DNA from 3 places in the Bradyrhizobium sp. HKCCYLRH1030 genome. Region 1 is predicted to be linked to each of the others. Evidence: predicted binding sites of a transcription regulator. Region 1 holds the regulator's gene; each other region holds the start of a gene.
What was found. The regulator PhoB, encoded in region 1, activates phosphate uptake and scavenging genes when phosphate is short. The targets are predictions, from matches to a motif close to TGTCATNNANCTGTCAT.
Positions count from the first base shown of each region.

Region 2: the regulator PhoB is predicted to act here: its motif matches at 2,624-2,640, upstream of phnF (phosphonate metabolism transcriptional regulator PhnF).
Region 3: the regulator PhoB is predicted to act here: its motif matches at 2,380-2,396, upstream of ACQR1E_RS08620 (alkaline phosphatase D family protein).

Region 1 covers NZ_JBNPUY010000005.1:254,762-259,916, reverse strand. The annotation lists gene ACQR1E_RS16985 (HoxN/HupN/NixA family nickel/cobalt transporter) at 1-558, opposite strand, end outside; gene ACQR1E_RS16980 (trypsin-like serine protease) at 734-2,050, opposite strand; gene phoB (phosphate regulon transcriptional regulator PhoB) at 2,198-2,905, opposite strand; gene phoU (phosphate signaling complex protein PhoU) at 2,922-3,638, opposite strand; gene pstB (phosphate ABC transporter ATP-binding protein PstB) at 3,669-4,490, opposite strand; gene pstA (phosphate ABC transporter permease PstA) at 4,487-5,155, opposite strand, start outside.
Region 2 covers NZ_JBNPUY010000003.1:25,575-30,729, forward strand. The annotation lists gene ACQR1E_RS10380 (ABC transporter ATP-binding protein) at 1-974, shown strand, start outside; gene ACQR1E_RS10385 (phosphodiesterase) at 982-1,824, shown strand; gene phnF (phosphonate metabolism transcriptional regulator PhnF) at 1,860-2,585, opposite strand; gene phnG (phosphonate C-P lyase system protein PhnG) at 2,705-3,160, shown strand; gene phnH (phosphonate C-P lyase system protein PhnH) at 3,160-3,771, shown strand; gene ACQR1E_RS10405 (carbon-phosphorus lyase complex subunit PhnI) at 3,775-4,878, shown strand; gene ACQR1E_RS10410 (alpha-D-ribose 1-methylphosphonate 5-phosphate C-P-lyase PhnJ) at 4,875-5,155, shown strand, end outside.
Region 3 covers NZ_JBNPUY010000002.1:709,552-714,706, forward strand. The annotation lists gene ACQR1E_RS08605 (YkvA family protein) at 1-200, opposite strand, end outside; gene ACQR1E_RS08610 (4a-hydroxytetrahydrobiopterin dehydratase) at 306-608, opposite strand; gene ACQR1E_RS08615 (TAXI family TRAP transporter solute-binding subunit) at 984-2,327, shown strand; gene ACQR1E_RS08620 (alkaline phosphatase D family protein) at 2,467-4,038, shown strand; gene ACQR1E_RS08625 (response regulator) at 4,084-4,458, opposite strand; gene ACQR1E_RS08630 (Crp/Fnr family transcriptional regulator) at 4,626-5,155, shown strand, end outside.

The DNA of each region.
Region 1 (5,155 bases):
CACCGGGCGCAGCAGGCGGATGAGGATGCCCCGTCCGGAGCTTCCGGCGGTTTCCATCTCGGACTGCGGCTGTGCGGCGCGGCGCCAGAGGTTCACGAACAGAATGAGGTTCGCCAACGCGATCAGCAGCAGGAAGCCGGCCGACACCGACGTGCCGATGACGCCGCCGATCGCCCTGATCGCGCTCTCTTCATCCAGGAGGTCGGCGCCGGCGATGAGGCTCACGACGATGGTGGCGATGACGACGACGCTGGAATGGCCGAGCGCAAAATACAGGCCGGCGGCGCGCGGGGCGCTACCGTCCTGCACCAGCTTCCGTACGACGTTGTCGATCGCCGCGATGTGATCCGCATCGACCGCATGGCGCAGTCCGAGCAGCCAGGCCAGCATCGCGGTGCCGACGATGGCGGGCCGGTCGGCGTAGAGCGCGAACGCCCAGGCCCAGGCGAGCGCGTTGGCGGCGACCAGCCCGCCGACGAGCGCAACGTTGCGGCCGGGCTGCGATCGCCACCACAGCAGCCGAGGGGCACGAGGATGATCAATTTGAACAATCGTCATACTCGGACTATAGCAAGAGCCAGGCCAGTTCGGTAAAGCCCCCGCTGCAGGCAAAAGCTGCAGGAAAACGTGGGCGGCCCTTCCCGGATTGCCCTCTCGCTTGGCAACCCGCTATCCAGTCACGCACAGATCATGACCAGCGGCGGGACATCCTCTTCTCTCGTCCCTCCTTCGCTCACCGCATCGAGGCACTCTGTGCCGCGATCTCGCGCCGCACGACCGCCTCGAACTGGCTCGCGGGGGCGGCGAACATCAGCCGGGTCTCCTCATGGAACGCCGAGAAGATGCCGACCACGGCCGGCTGTCCGCCGACTTCGGCCATGATGGGGGAGCCCGAATAGCCGAAATTGGCGAGGCAATGCACCGTCAGCAGCATCCCGTCCTTGGTCATGCCGGCGCTGCAATTGCGCTGGCCGGTCGGCGAATAGCGCCGCTCCTGGCCATAGCCGATCTCGGAGATGGTTCCGGCCGTGGTCGCAGCCTGCAATTCCTCGCGCGTCAGCGCCCTGACCTCAACCGGCTTCGACGGCAGCGCGTCCTTCAGCACGATCAACGCCCAATCGGCGGGCGAGCGGTCGAGCGACCACCTGTCGTGCCGGGTCGGGACGAAATCAGGCGCCACGATCAGCTTGTCGGCGACAGACGATGCCGCCGGCGTGCCCCTGTTCATGCCGGCCAGGAAGCGGACGTTGCCGGGGCTGACCTGCGCCACGCCGTTGAACACGCAATGTGCCGCGGTGAGCACGACGCGCGGCGCGACCAGCGTGCCGGTGCACCAGCCGCCGGTCGAGTATTGCGCGACGGTGACGACGCCGATCGACGACGCCGGCCACGAGGTGGGATCGACGACCTCGCCGATGTGGCGGTCGAGCCCGAGCAGTTGCTCCGGACGCGGAGCGGCGATGCCGGCCTCCGCCGATTCCGGCTTCGGCCGCCAGGCCGCAATGGCACTCTGGGCCTGGACGCGCTGCGGCTCGGTCAACTTGACCCGCTGCACGTCGCGGCCGGCCGATCGCACGCCGCTACGGCCCGCCATCACCAGCCAGGCATAGCCCTGCACGACGTCCTGTTTCACACCGCGGCCGTCGAGCAGCATCAGGCCGAGCATGTATTGCGACTGGGCGAAGCCCTGCGCCGCGGCGCGGCTGAACCAGCGGCCGGCTTCGCCGTAATTGCTCGCAACACCTTCGCCATTGACGTAGGCGATGCCGAGATAGTGTTGCGCGACAGCGAGCCCCTGATCGGCGGCCTTGCGGTACCACGCCAGCGCCTCGGCGGGGTTGCGCGGTTGGCCCCAGCCGAAGGCGTGCATGAAGCCGACGTCGAACTGCGCCCGCGCATCGCCCTTGGCGGCCAGCGGCAGCAGCCGTCGCATCGCCGCCGCATGCTGCCCGTTGCCTGCCGCCGCGACCGCGTCTTCGAGCTCGGCGGCCGTGGCGCCCGCCGCGCCGCCGAGCAGCACGGCAAGAGATATGATGATGGTCTTGATCAAGGGCGTCCGCTGGGACCGAAACATCGTGACGGGCCACGAAGCAGACACGATCAAGACGGCGGCGGCGTGGCGGAAAGCGGACCGCGATCTCCTCAATCGGGCCGCCTCGCGTCTCACACCTGCTGCGTCCTCACGCCCGATCGCCCCTTACACCTGCTCGCTCTTGGCGAAGCGATCATCGAGCGCATAACCGGCGCCGCGCACGGTGCGGATCGGGTCCTGCTCGCGGCCGGGATTGAGCAGCTTGCGCAGGCGGCCGATATGGACGTCGACGGTGCGCTCGTCGATGTAGATGTCGCGGCCCCAGACACTGTCGAGCAGCTGCTCGCGGCTGAACACGCGGCCGGGATGCTCCAGGAAGAACTCGAGCAGGCGGTATTCGGTCGGGCCGAGATCGATCGGCCTACCAGAGCGCGCCACGCGGCGCTTCTCGCGGTCGAGCTCGATGTCGCCATAGGACAGCACGGTCGCCAGCCGCTCCGGACTCGCCCGCCGCAGCAGGCCTTTCACCCGCGCCAGAAGCTCCGGCACCGAGAACGGCTTGACGATGTAGTCGTCGGCGCCGGTCGCGAGGCCGCGCACGCGCTCGCTCTCCTCGCCGCGTGCGGTGAGCATGATGATCGGCAACTGCCGGGTCTCGGTCCGCGCCCGCAGGCGGCGGCACAGCTCGATGCCGGACAGGCCCGGCAGCATCCAGTCGAGCACGACGAGATCGGGAACACGCTCCTTCAGGCGCGTGTCGGCTTCGTCGCCGCGCGCCACGGTCTCGACCTCGTAGCCTTCGGCCTCGAGGTTGTAGCGCAGCAGCGTCGTCAGCGCCTCCTCGTCCTCCACCACCAGAATTCGGGCGCCCATGTCTGAACCGTCTCTCTCAGTTGCCGGGGATCGTCGATGCGAAGCTCGTCATGTCGCCCTTCGGGCGCTTGTCCATGATCTGCTGGCCTTCGATCATATAGAACACCGTCTCGGCGATGTTGGTCGCGTGATCGCCGATGCGCTCGATATTCTTGGCGCAGAACATCAGGTGGATGCAGAACGAGATGTTGCGCGGATCCTCCATCATGTAGGTCAGGAGCTCGCGGAACAGCGAGGTGCAGATGGCATCGACTTCCTCATCGCCCTTCCACACCGTCATCGCCGCCGGCAAATCGTGCGCGGCATAGGCGTCCAGCACCGTCTTGACCTGCGACTGCACGAGATCGGTCATGTGCTCGAGCCCGCGGATCAGCTTCAGCGGATGGAAGTCGCTCTCCAGCGCCGCGACGCGCTTGCCGATGTTCTTGGCGAGATCGCCGATACGCTCCAGATCGGTCGCCACGCGCATCGCGCCGACGATCTCACGCAGGTCGACCGCCATCGGCTGTCGCCGGGCGATGGTAAGAACGGCGCGCTCCTCGATGATGCGTTGCAGCTTGTCGACCTCGGCGTCGGTGGCGACCACCTTCTGGCCGAGCGCGATGTCGCGTCGCACCAGCGCATCGACGGAATCGACGATCAGCCGCTCGGCGAGGCCGCCCATCTCCGATACCAGACGGGTGAGGTCCTGCAGATCGCTGTCGAACGCCTTGGCGGTATGTTCACTGGCCATGATGATCTCCTGAAGACAATGTCGTCGGCGTCAGCCGAACCGGCCGGTGATGTAATCCTGGGTCCGCCGATCGCTCGGCGAGGTGAAGATCTTGCTGGTGTCGTCGAACTCGATCAGCTCGCCGAGATACATGAAGGCGGTCTTGTCGGAGACGCGCGCCGCCTGCTGCATGTTATGCGTCACGATGGCGATCGTATAGTTTTCGGCGAGTTCCTGGATCAGCTCCTCGACCTTGGCGGTCGAGATCGGATCGAGCGCCGAGCACGGCTCGTCGAACAGGATCACCTCCGGCCGGACCGCCACGGTACGCGCGATGCACAGCCGCTGCTGCTGGCCGCCGGACAGCGACAGGCCCGAGGCGTTGAGCTTGTCCTTGACCTCGTTCCACAACGCGCCGCCGCGCAGCGCCTTCTCGACCCGGTCGTCCATCTCCGACTTGGAGATCTTCTCATAGAGGCGGATGCCGAAGGCGATGTTCTCGTAGATCGTCATCGGGAACGGCGTCGGCTTCTGGAACACCATGCCGACCCGGGCACGCAGCAGGTTCAGATCGAGCTTGGGATCGAGGATGTTGGTGTTGTCGAGCATCAGCTGCCCGGTCGCCCGCTGCCCCGGATAGAGATCGTACATCCGGTTGAAGATGCGCAGCAGCGTGGACTTGCCGCAGCCGGACGGGCCGATGAACGCGGTGACGCGGTTGGTGCCCAGCGACAGGTTGATGTTCTTCAGCGCATGATGGTCGCCGTAGTAGAAGTTGAGGTTGCGCGCGGTCACCTTGGCCGGCGCATCCGGAAGCGCCTTGCCGTGAAGAGCGTGATTGGGCTGACTGACGGAGACGGACAGTTCGGTCATTTGGTGTTCCTCTCGGCGCCGAGAATGCGTGCACCGATGTTCAGGGCGAGCACGGCCAGAGTGATGAGAAGGGCTCCGCTCCAGGCCAGTTGTTTCCAGTAGGCATAAGGGCTCTGGACGAAATTGTTGATGGTGACGGGCAGGTTCGCCATCGTCTTGGAAAGGTTGAGGCTCCAGAACTGGTTCGACAGCGCGGTGAACAGCAGAGGCGCGGTCTCGCCGGCGACGCGGGCGGTCGCCAGCAGCACGCCGGTGATGAGGCCCGAGCGCGCCGCCCGATAGGCGATGCGGCGGATCACCAGCGAGCGCGGCAGGCCGAGCGCAGACGCCGCCTCGCGCAGCGGGTTGGGCACGAGCAGCAGCATGTCCTCGGTGGTGCGCAGCACCACCGGGATCACGATGACCGCCAATGCAAGGGAACCCGCGAGTGCCGAGAAGCCGCCCATCGGCACCACGACCGCACCATAGATGAACAGGCCGATGATGATCGAGGGCGCCGACAGCAGGATGTCGTTGATGAAGCGGATCACCGAGGTCAGGCGGTCGTTGCGGCCGTATTCGGCGAGATAGGTGCCGGCGAACAGGCCGAGCGGCGCGCCGATGCCGACGCCGATGATCGTCATGATCAAGGAGCCGACGATGGCGTTGCGCAGGCCGCCTTCGCT
Region 2 (5,155 bases), on a different contig from region 1:
CCACGCTCGACATCGCGCAGAGCGAGACGCTGGTGCTGTTGGGGCCGTCCGGCTGCGGCAAGACCACGCTGCTGCGGATCGTGGCCGGGCTCGAAACACCCGATGCGGGCGGGCGCGTGCTGTTCGGCGGCAAGGATCTGACGAGGCAGCCGATCGAGAAGCGCAATGTCGGCATGGTGTTTCAATCCTACGCGCTGTTCCCCAACATGACCGTCGCGGACAATATCGGCTACGGGCTCAAGATCCGCGGCGTGCCCAAGCCGGAGCGCGCCGTGCGGGTCGCGGAGCTGGTCACGCTGACCAACCTCGCCGGCCTGGAAGATCGGCGGATCGATCAGCTCTCGGGCGGCCAGCGCCAGCGCGTCGCGCTGGCGCGCGCGGTCGCGATACGGCCGAGCGTGCTGCTGCTCGACGAGCCGCTCACCGCGCTCGATGCGGCCTTGCGAGAGCGCCTGCGCGGCGAGCTCAACGGCCTGTTGCGCATGCTCGGCATCACGGCGATTTACGTCACGCATGACCAGGCTGAAGCCATGGAGCTCGGCGACCGCATCGTCGTGATGCGCAAGGGCGCCATCGCCCAGATCGGGACGCCGCGCGAGATCTATTTCTCGCCCGCCGATCGATTCGTCGCGGAGTTCGTCGGCGCGGCCAACATCATCGAGGCGCCGATCGACGGCGCCCAGCTCGTTCTGCCGGGAGGTCGGCAGCCGATCGCCGATCCCGGTCCACGTAACCTGGCGGTGGCGATGGTTCGGCCGGAAACGATCGGGATCGTCGATGCCGCGGCATCGAGTCTGACTGGCGTCGTCGACAGCGTCCGCTTTGTCGGCGACCGGCAGCGGATCATCGTCCGCGACGCCGCCTCAATTGCACTGACCGTGGACGCGCCGAATTCGATCAGTGTCGCTGCGGGAGAGCGGATCGGCCTGCGGATTGCACCGGACTCCATTCGGCTGTTGCCGGAGAAAGGCTGATCTGCTGATGACCAAGAGCCCCGTCGTCATCGCCCAGATATCCGACCTGCACATCAAGGCGCCCGGCCGGCTCGCCTACTGCCGCGTCGATACGGCGCGCGCGTTGACCCGTTGCATCACGGAGCTCAACCGGTTCGAGCCGAAGCTCGATCTGGTGGTGATCTCCGGCGATCTCGTCGATACGCCGTTGTCGGCCGAGTACGATCATCTCAAGGATCTTCTCGCCGAGCTCGAAACTCCATTCGTCGCCGTGCCCGGCAATCACGATTCACGCGAGCTGATGCGCGCGGCGTTTCCGGACGCTCTGCATGGTCAGCCCACCGGTCCGCTGAACCGGTGCGTGGAGTTGGCCGATCTCGATCTGCTTCTGCTCGATTCCAGCGTGCCCGGCCATCCGCATGGCGAGCTCGATGAAGCGAGTCTGCAATGGCTCGACGCCGCGCTGTCCGGATCCAGCGAAAGGCCGGCCCTGCTGTTTCTGCACCACCCGCCGTTCGCCACTGGCATCTGGCACATGGACCGGCAGAACCTGCGCAACGCCGACGATCTCGCGGCCGTCCTCACGCGCCATCCGCGGGTGCAACTGATCGGGTGCGGTCACGTTCATCGCGCGACGCTGACCCGGTTTGCGGGCATCCCCTGCACGATCTGCCCGGCACCGAACCATGCCGTCGCGCTCGACCTGGCCGAGCTTCGCCCGCCATCCTTCCGGATCGAGCCACCGGCCTTTCACCTTCATGCCTGGTTTCCAGGACCGGGATTTGGAACGGTCGTCACGCATCAGGTGCCGATCGGGGATTTCGACGGGCCGCATCCGTTCTTCAATCAGGACGGCACGCTCATCGACTGAGCGCGCAAGAACGAAGCGAGGCGGCGGGGTCTGGTCTAGCTCTCGACCTCGAACGTCACGCGCTCCGCCGCGAAACGCGAGCGCTTGCTGACCAGCGGCGTCCCATCGGCATCGATGTCGGTGCTGTCGACCACCAGCACCGGACGGCCCAGCGCGAGGTCGAGCCGTGCGGCGTCGCTCGCGTCGGCGATGGCCGCCGTGATCCTGGTCGCGCCGCGGCGATAGTCGCGAATGCCGTAATGCGCAAGCAGCGCCGTCATCGAGCGGAGCGAAGCGAAGATGTGGCCGGCCTCGGGAAATCGCTCGGACGACAGCCAGGACGTGCTGACGCAGATGGGGGTCTTGTCGGCAAGACGCAGTGCCTCGATTCGGACCAGCGGCGCCCCCGTCTTCAGTCGGAGCTCGTGCGCGAGTTCGCGCGTCGCCGACTCTTCGGACGCTGCGATCAACTGTCCGCGCGGCTCGCGCCCGCCGGCGCCCACGATCTCGGAGAACCTGGTTCGCGATCTCAGGGGATATGACAGGCGAGGCGCTTCGACATAAGTGCCGCTGCCGCGCTCGGCGCGCACGAGGCCGCGCTCGGCCAAGGTCGCGAGCGCGCGACGCACCGTATGACGGTTGACGCGGTAGGTTTCGGCGATCTCGGTCTCGCCGGGCAGGCGGGTGCCGGCCGCGAAGCGGCCGTCGGCGATGTCGCGCTCGATGCCGTCGGCCACCCGGCGCCACAGTGCCACGCCCGAGTCGGCGCCCTGCATGCTCATCTGCGGTTCTCCGCTGCGAGACCTGAAAATCACGCCCATGTCATCAAACAGTCATGGCGCTTCGTTACGAAGTTGTCTATTAACATAGACAACTTCGCGATAGCAAGTTCGGGGTGAAGATGGAGGGCGAGACCGCGATGCAGGACCGGCGCAGGACGGCGATGCGGGTATTGGCGCATGCCTCGCATGCGGACATCCGCGCCAGGCTCGACGGACTGGCGCTGCCTGAGTATCGCGACCTGCGTCCGGCGGAGAATGGTCTCGTGATGCTGCGGGGCCGGATCGGCGGTGATGGTGCGCCGTTCAATGTCGGCGAAGCGACGGTGTCGCGCGCCGCGGTGCGGCTGGAGAGCGGGGAGGTCGGGTTCGGCTATGTGCTCGGACGAGATGCCGGCAAGGCGCGTCTGATGGCGCTGTGTGACGCGATGATCCAGTCGTCGAGCCATGCGCGATCGGTCGAGACTCAGGTGGTCGCGCCGCTGCAGGAGCTGATGCGCGCATCGCGGGAGCATCGAGCGGAGGAGGCTGCGGCCACGCGTGTCGATTTCTATACGATGGTGCGAGGAGAAGGCTGATGGCTGCTGCCGCTTCCGATCTGCAGCCTGGTTTCGCCGACAATGTCCTGTCCGCGCAATCGACCTTCCGTACCGTCATGGAGGCCATGGCGCGTCCGGGCAATGTGCGGCAGGTCGAGGGCGATGTCGGCCGGCCGTCGTCGTTGATGCCTGGTGCTGCCGCGATCGCGTTGACCTTGTTCGATCACGATACGCCGATCTGGCTCGATGCGCCGCTCGCCGGCACGCCCGAGGTCGGCGCCTGGCTCAAGTTTCACACCGGGGCGCCGATCGTCGCCGATGCCGCGCTCGCCTGCTTTGCGGTGGCGGCGGACCCCGAAGCGCTGCCTGATCTGAATTCATTCGCGCTCGGCAGTGCTGAATACCCTGATCGCTCGACGACGCTGATCCTGCAGGTGCCGAGCTTGTCCGGAGGGCCGGCGTTCAAGCTGCGCGGTCCTGGCATCGACGGGACGACATCGTTCCGCGCAACGGTGGCACCCGCCGATCTGTTCGAGCGGCTGTCGATCAATGAGAAGCTGTTTCCGCGTGGTGTCGATGTGGTGCTGGTCGATGGCTCGTCCATCGTCGCCATCCCGCGAACGACCCGACTCGTTTCCGCAGGAGAGTGAGGCATGTATGTTGCCGTCAAGGGTGGCGAGCGCGCCATCGAGAACGCGCACCGGCTGCTGGCGCATGAACGCCGGGGTGATCGCGATGTGCCCGAACTTTCGCTGGCGCAGATCTCCGAGCAGTTGGGGCTTGCCGTCGATCGCGTGATGACCGAGGGCTCGCTGTACGACCGCGAGCTCGCGGCGCTCGCAATCAAGCAGGCACGCGGTGATCTGATCGAGGCGATCTTCCTGGTGCGTGCCTTCCGCGCGACCCTGCCGCGCTTCGGTGCGACCGAGCCGGTCGACACCGGTGCGATGCGGGTGCAGCGGCGCGTCTCGTCGACCTTCAAGGACATTCCGGGCGGCCAGGTGCTCGGGCCGACCTTCGACTATACGCATCGGCTGCTCGATCCGCAGTTGGCGGCCGGCGGCGAGCCGGAGCCGCCGGCCCGTGCCGAGGCGCCGAATGCGCCGACGCCGCGTGTCACCGACATTCTCGGACAGGACGGGCTGATCGAGCCGTCGCCGCAAGCCGATGTTGGCGCGCCGGTCGGCGATCTCACCCGCGATCCTCTGAGCTTTCCCGCGGATCGTGATCTGCGGTTGCAGAATCTCGCACGCGGTGATGAGGGCTTTCTGCTCGCGCTCGGCTACTCGACCCAGCGCGGCTACGGCCGCAACCATCCCTTCGCCGGCGAAATCCGCTTCGGCGAAGTCGAGGTCGAGTTCGCGGCCGAGGAGGTCGGGTTCGCGGTGCCGCTCGGATCGATCGAGCTGACCGAATGCCAGATGGTGAACCAGTTCAAGGGGGCGGCAACCGAGCCGCCGTGCTTCACGCGCGGCTATGGCCTCGCCTTCGGCCAGGGCGAGCGCAAGACGATGTCGATGGCCCTCGTCGACCGCGCCTTGCGGGCACGCGAGCTGGGCGAGGACATGGTCGCGCCGGCGCAGGATGAGGAGTTCGTGATGTCGCACTCCGACAACGTGCAGGCGACCGGGTTCGTCGAGCATCTGAAGCTGCCGCATTATGTCGACTTCCAGTCCGAGCTCGGACTGCTGCGCAAGCTGCGCCAGGAGTTCACCGAGGCCAAGGCCGCTCCCGAATTGAAGGAAGCTGCGGAATGAACGCGCCGACCTACAATTTCGCCTATCTCGACGAGCAGACCAAGCGGATGATCCGTCGCGCCATCCTGAAGGCGATCGCGATTCCCGGCTATCAGGTGCCGTTCGCGAGCCGCGAGATGCCGATGCCCTATGGCTGGGGCACCGGCGGCGTGCAGGTCACCGCCGCCATTCTCGGTCCCGACGACGTGCTCAAGGTCATCGATCAGGGATCGGACGATACGACAAATGCGATCTCGATCCGCAAATTCTTCGCCAAGACCGCGGGCGTCGCGACCAC
Region 3 (5,155 bases), on a different contig from region 1:
CCGAGCAGGGCGACCTGTACGTGCCGGGGTGTCTCCTTGTCGAAGGCGCAATAATACGCTGCAAGCAGCTCCTCGGCGAATGGCAGCCGCGCGACAACCTTCTTGAACTTGATCCAGAAACGACGGCGAAGGGTCTCGCGATCCCGGGCCAGCCGCTCCGCGGGCTCGAAGCCAACGCTGTAGTCGGTCGCATCCGACATGATGTCCGATCTCCGGTTCCAGACGGCGCTGGGGGCGCGGTCCTCGCCCTCGGATGTGGTGATGGCGACGCCGGCCGCAAGGCGCGTGCCGTCGTCGCCAAGATCTCAGCCGCGCATCGTCGCGGCGATCGCATTCATCGCCTTGGCGAGCGCGATGTCGCGCATGGTCACGCCGCCTGCGTCATGGGTCGTGAGGACCACCTCGACGGTGCGGTAGACGTTGCGCCACTCGGGATGATGGTCAGCCTTTTCAGCGACCAGGGCGACGCGGGTCATGAAGCCGAAGGCTTCGTTGAAGTCTGTGAATGTGAACGTGCGGGCGATGGCCTCACGGCCCTGTGCCTCGGTCCAGCCGGGAAGCTCCCGCAAGGCGGTGGCGCGTGCCTCCGCCGACAATGGTTGCGGCATCTCGATCTCCTCTCGTGGTGCAATCGACCGGACACGCGGCGGCATCCGGGCGACTGCGGGGCTACCTCCGGCTGGATCGCGCCGGTGTCCGGTTGCCAAGACTAACCGAAAACGCATCCCGATCAGAGCCTTGTCACAGGCGCGATGCCGGAGGCGCTTGGAACTGCCCCGATCCTCCGGCGACTGGTGCGATGGTAACCATGACGCAGATGTCACCCCGGGCGGACAAGAAATTTGCTACAGTTCGGCTCTATTGAAGGACGACGTGGCCAGACGAAGCCGCCTGTGGCATCGCCCGGGCCTGGGACCACCGGAGGACGGGATCTGGTAGATACTCAGACCACGCCAGCGCAGCGCTCACGGATGCGCCCTGCCGTGTTCATCGTCATCGCCGGGATCCTCGCGGTCGTCGGCGCTTTGACGGGGGCCTACTATTTTGCGATGCGTCCCGTGGTGCTCAAGATCGCGGTCGGTCCGCCCAACAGCGACGACCTGAAGGTCGTCCAGGCCCTGACCCAGGCCTTTTCCCAGTCGCACGCCTCCGTCAGGCTGCGGCCGGTTCCGACCGAGGGCGCCGCACAGAGCGCGCAGGCGCTGGCCGCAGGCAAGGTTGATCTCGCGATCGTCCGGGGTGACCTCGAGGTCCCAAAGAACGCGCAGGCCGTGGCGACGCTGCGCAAGAACGTCGCCGTGCTCTGGGTGCCTCCGGGCGGCAAGGGCAAGGGTCGCAAGGGCGCCAAGATCACCAAGATCTCCCAGCTCGCGGGCCACAAGGTCGGCATCATCGGTCGGACCCCGGCGAACGCCAATTTGCTGAAGGTGATCCTGCATCAGTACGGCGTCGACGCCAGCAAGGTCGAGATCGTCCAAGTCCCGATCACCGAGGCCGCCGAAGCCGTGCGCAACCAGCGGGCGGACGTCTATCTTGCGGCCGGACCCATCAATAGCAAGATCACGGCGGATGCGATCGCCGCTGCCACCAAGGACGGCGGCACGCCGACCTTCCTGGCGATCGATTCGGCCGAAGCGATCGCGCAGAACCACCCCGAATATGAATCGACCGAAATTCCCGCCGGCGCGTTTGGCGGCTCGCCCGATCGTCCCGAGGACGAGGTGAAGACCATCAGCTTCAACCACCACATCGTGGCGCGCAAAGGCCTGTCGGATTCGACAGTGTCCGCGTTCACCCATCAGCTGTTTTCGGTGCGCCAGCAATTGCTGTCGGAGTTCCCGCTGGCTGCCAAGATCGAGACCCCCGACACCGACAAGGACGCCGCGATTCCGGCGCATCCCGGCGCGGCGGCGTTCATCAACGGCGAGGAGAAGACCTTCCTCGACCGCTACAGCGACTACATCTGGTGGGGCCTGATGGCGCTTTCGGCGATGGGTTCGGCCGGTGCGTGGTTCGCCGGCTATCTCAAGCGCGACGAACGCACCATCAACACCTCGCTGCGCGATCGTCTGCTGGAGATGATCACGATCGCGCGCAAGAGCGATTCGACCGAGGAGCTCGACCAGCTGCAGAGCGAGGCCGACGAGATCCTGCGCAACACGCTGACCTGCTTCGAGGACGGTGCAATCGAGCACGCGGCGTTGACCGCGTTCAACATCGCGCTCGAGCAGTTCCACAACGCGGTGGCCGATCGCAAGCTCATCCTGATGAGCATGCCCGCCAATCTGCAGCGAACCGGCGCGCAGTTGCGTGCCGCCGGCACCTGAGGGCGGACGATGTTCGCCCTGCGGCCGCGTCACGCGCTGTCCACGGCGCGATTGTAATTCCAGCGTCATCAATCTTTTCTAGGTCTGCCGGGCCGTGGCTCGCGCCGGCTCCCGCGCGCGATCCGACCAGGAGATCCGCATGACGCTTCGCATTCCTCGACCGCACACCGCCCTGTCCCGCCGCCGCTTCCTGTCGACGGCCGCCGCAGCCGGCGTCACGACGCTGGCGATGCCCTATCTGAGCCGCGCCGCCGACCGGCCGCAGATCACGCATGGCGTGCAGTCCGGCGACGTCGGCATGGATGGCGGCGTGGTCTGGGCGCGCGCCGACCGGCCGTCGCAGATGCTGGTCGAGGTGGCGACCACCGAATCGTTCAAGGACGCGCGTACGCTGCCTCCGATTGCCGCGCTTCCGGAAAGCGACTTCACGGCCAAGATGCTGATCGACGGCCTTCCGAGCGGCCAGGACATCTTCTACCGTGTCAAGTTCCGCGACCTGTCGCATACCGCGGTCGAAAGCGAGGCCGTGGCCGGCCGCTTCCGCACCGCGCCAGGCAACAAGCGCGACGTCTCGTTCGTCTGGGGCGGCGACGTGGCGGGGCAGGGCTGGGGCATCAATCCCGATGATGGCGGCATGTTCACCTTCTCGACGATGAAGAAGCACCGCCCGGACTTCTTCCTGCACTCCGGCGACACCATCTACGCCGACGGTCCGATCAAGTCCGAGGTGAAGCTGCCGGACAACAAGGTGTGGAAGAACCTCACCGTGGAAGAGAAGGCCAAGGTCGCCGAGACGCTCGACGAATTCCGTGCCGCCCACAAATACAATTTCCTCGACGAGAACGTTCGCGCCTTCAATGCCGAGGTGCCGATCTTCGTGCAGTGGGACGATCACGAGGTCACCAACAACTGGTCGGCCTCCAAGGAGCTGCCCGCCGCCTACAAGGAGCGCAACATCCAGTTGCTCGCGGCCCGCGCGGCGCGCGCCTTCCACGAGATGTATCCGATGCGCGAGAGCATCATCGAGCCGGGCCGAGTCTATCGCACCATCAACTATGGCCCGCATCTCGACGTGTTCGTGCTCGACGAGCGCAGCTACCGCGGCGCCAACGGTCCCAATCTCGAGGACGAGTATGGTCCGGCGTCCTACTTCATCGGGCCGGAGCAGATGCGCTGGTTGAAGCAGGCGCTGCTCAATTCCCGCGCGACTTGGAAGGTGATCGCCTCCGACATGCCGCTCAGCATCATCGTCTATGACGACGCGGCCAACAAGAAGGGCTCGGAAGCCATCGCCCAGGGTGACGGCCCGGCGCGCGGCCGCGAGCTCGAGATTGCCGAGATCCTGCGCTTCATCAAGACCGCGCCGATCCAGAACACGGTGTGGCTGACGGCGGACGTGCACTACGCGGCCGCGCATTATTACGATCCGAACAAAGCGCAGTTTCAGGACTTCGAGCCGTTCTGGGAGTTCGTCTCCGGTCCGCTGCATGCCGGCACGTTCGGTCCGAACGAGCTCGATAACACCTTCGGCCCCGAGGTGCGCTTCATCAAGGCGCCCGGCCTCGACAAGCAGAATCTGCCGCCGTCGGCCGGCATGCAGTTCTTCGGCCACGTCAAGATCGAAGGCGCCACGGGCCAGATGACCGTGACCCTGCGGGATCGCGCCGACGTCGCGCTGTGGTCGACCACGCTCGATCCGAAGCTGGGCTGAGGTCTCGTTGTTCGGCGGCAAGACGACCGCGTGCGGCGACGGCAACTAATCGCGTCGCCGCAGCGCCGCCTCCAGCGCCTCGGTCGGGCAAGGCTTCGGCAGCCGCGGCCGGTCGGCGAATGCGGGTGGCACGCGGTCGGCGCCATAGCCGGTCGAGAATGCGAAGGGAATGCCGAGCGCCGTCAGCCGCTCGGCAATCGCAAAGCTCTTTTCGCGGACCAGGCCGACATCGAGCAGCGCGAATTGCGGGACGCGCTCGGCGATCATGGCGAGCGCGGTTGCGACGTCGGCTGCGATCCTGATGTCGGGAACGCCGAGGTCGGTGATCGTGTCTTCCAGTCCGAGTGCAATGATGGGGTCGTCTTCGACGACCAGCACATGCTGATAGAACTCGGGCACGCCTGATTGCGAGCTGGTCATGGGATCTGCGGGTTCCAGGATGAGGGATGGACCCCGCGGCCGGCGCCTCCTCTCGAGCGCGCTGGCGGGTTCCTGGAACCAAGGCAGCATATCAGAGTTCCTGTGTCGGTGCACTTGTGAACACAAGGTGCACGGATCACGCACATGCGTTGCGCACGGGGATGACGATGCTGAGCCAAGGTGTGACCACGCTGAGCCGGGAGCGGCCCTACAACAACCTGCTGCGGCGGCTCAGTCCGGCCGACTACGCGCTGATCTCGCCGTATCTGGTGGAGGACGAGGCAACGCCGAACGAGCTGCTCTACAGTCCGGGTGACGACGTCCAGATCGTGCATTTTCCCTGCGGGCCGGCGCTGACGTCCTATCTCGTTCCCAATGAGGATGGCCGCGACGTCGAGACCATCCTGGTCGGCCGCGAGGGCGCCGTCGGCGGGATCGTCAGCGAAGGCTTCCTGCCGGCCTACACACGGATCGTCGTCAAGTTCGGCGGCCCGTTCGCACGGCTGCCGCTGTCCCGCCTGGCGGCCGCCAAGCTGCAATCCAAGACGCTGCGCAACGTGTTCGCGCGCTACGCCGATTGCATGCTGGCGCAGATGTTCCAGTCGACCGCCTGCAACGCAATCCATTCGATCGAGCAGCGGACGGCGAAGTGGATCGTGGCCGCGATGGACCGTACCGATGGCGAGCCGATCGTGCC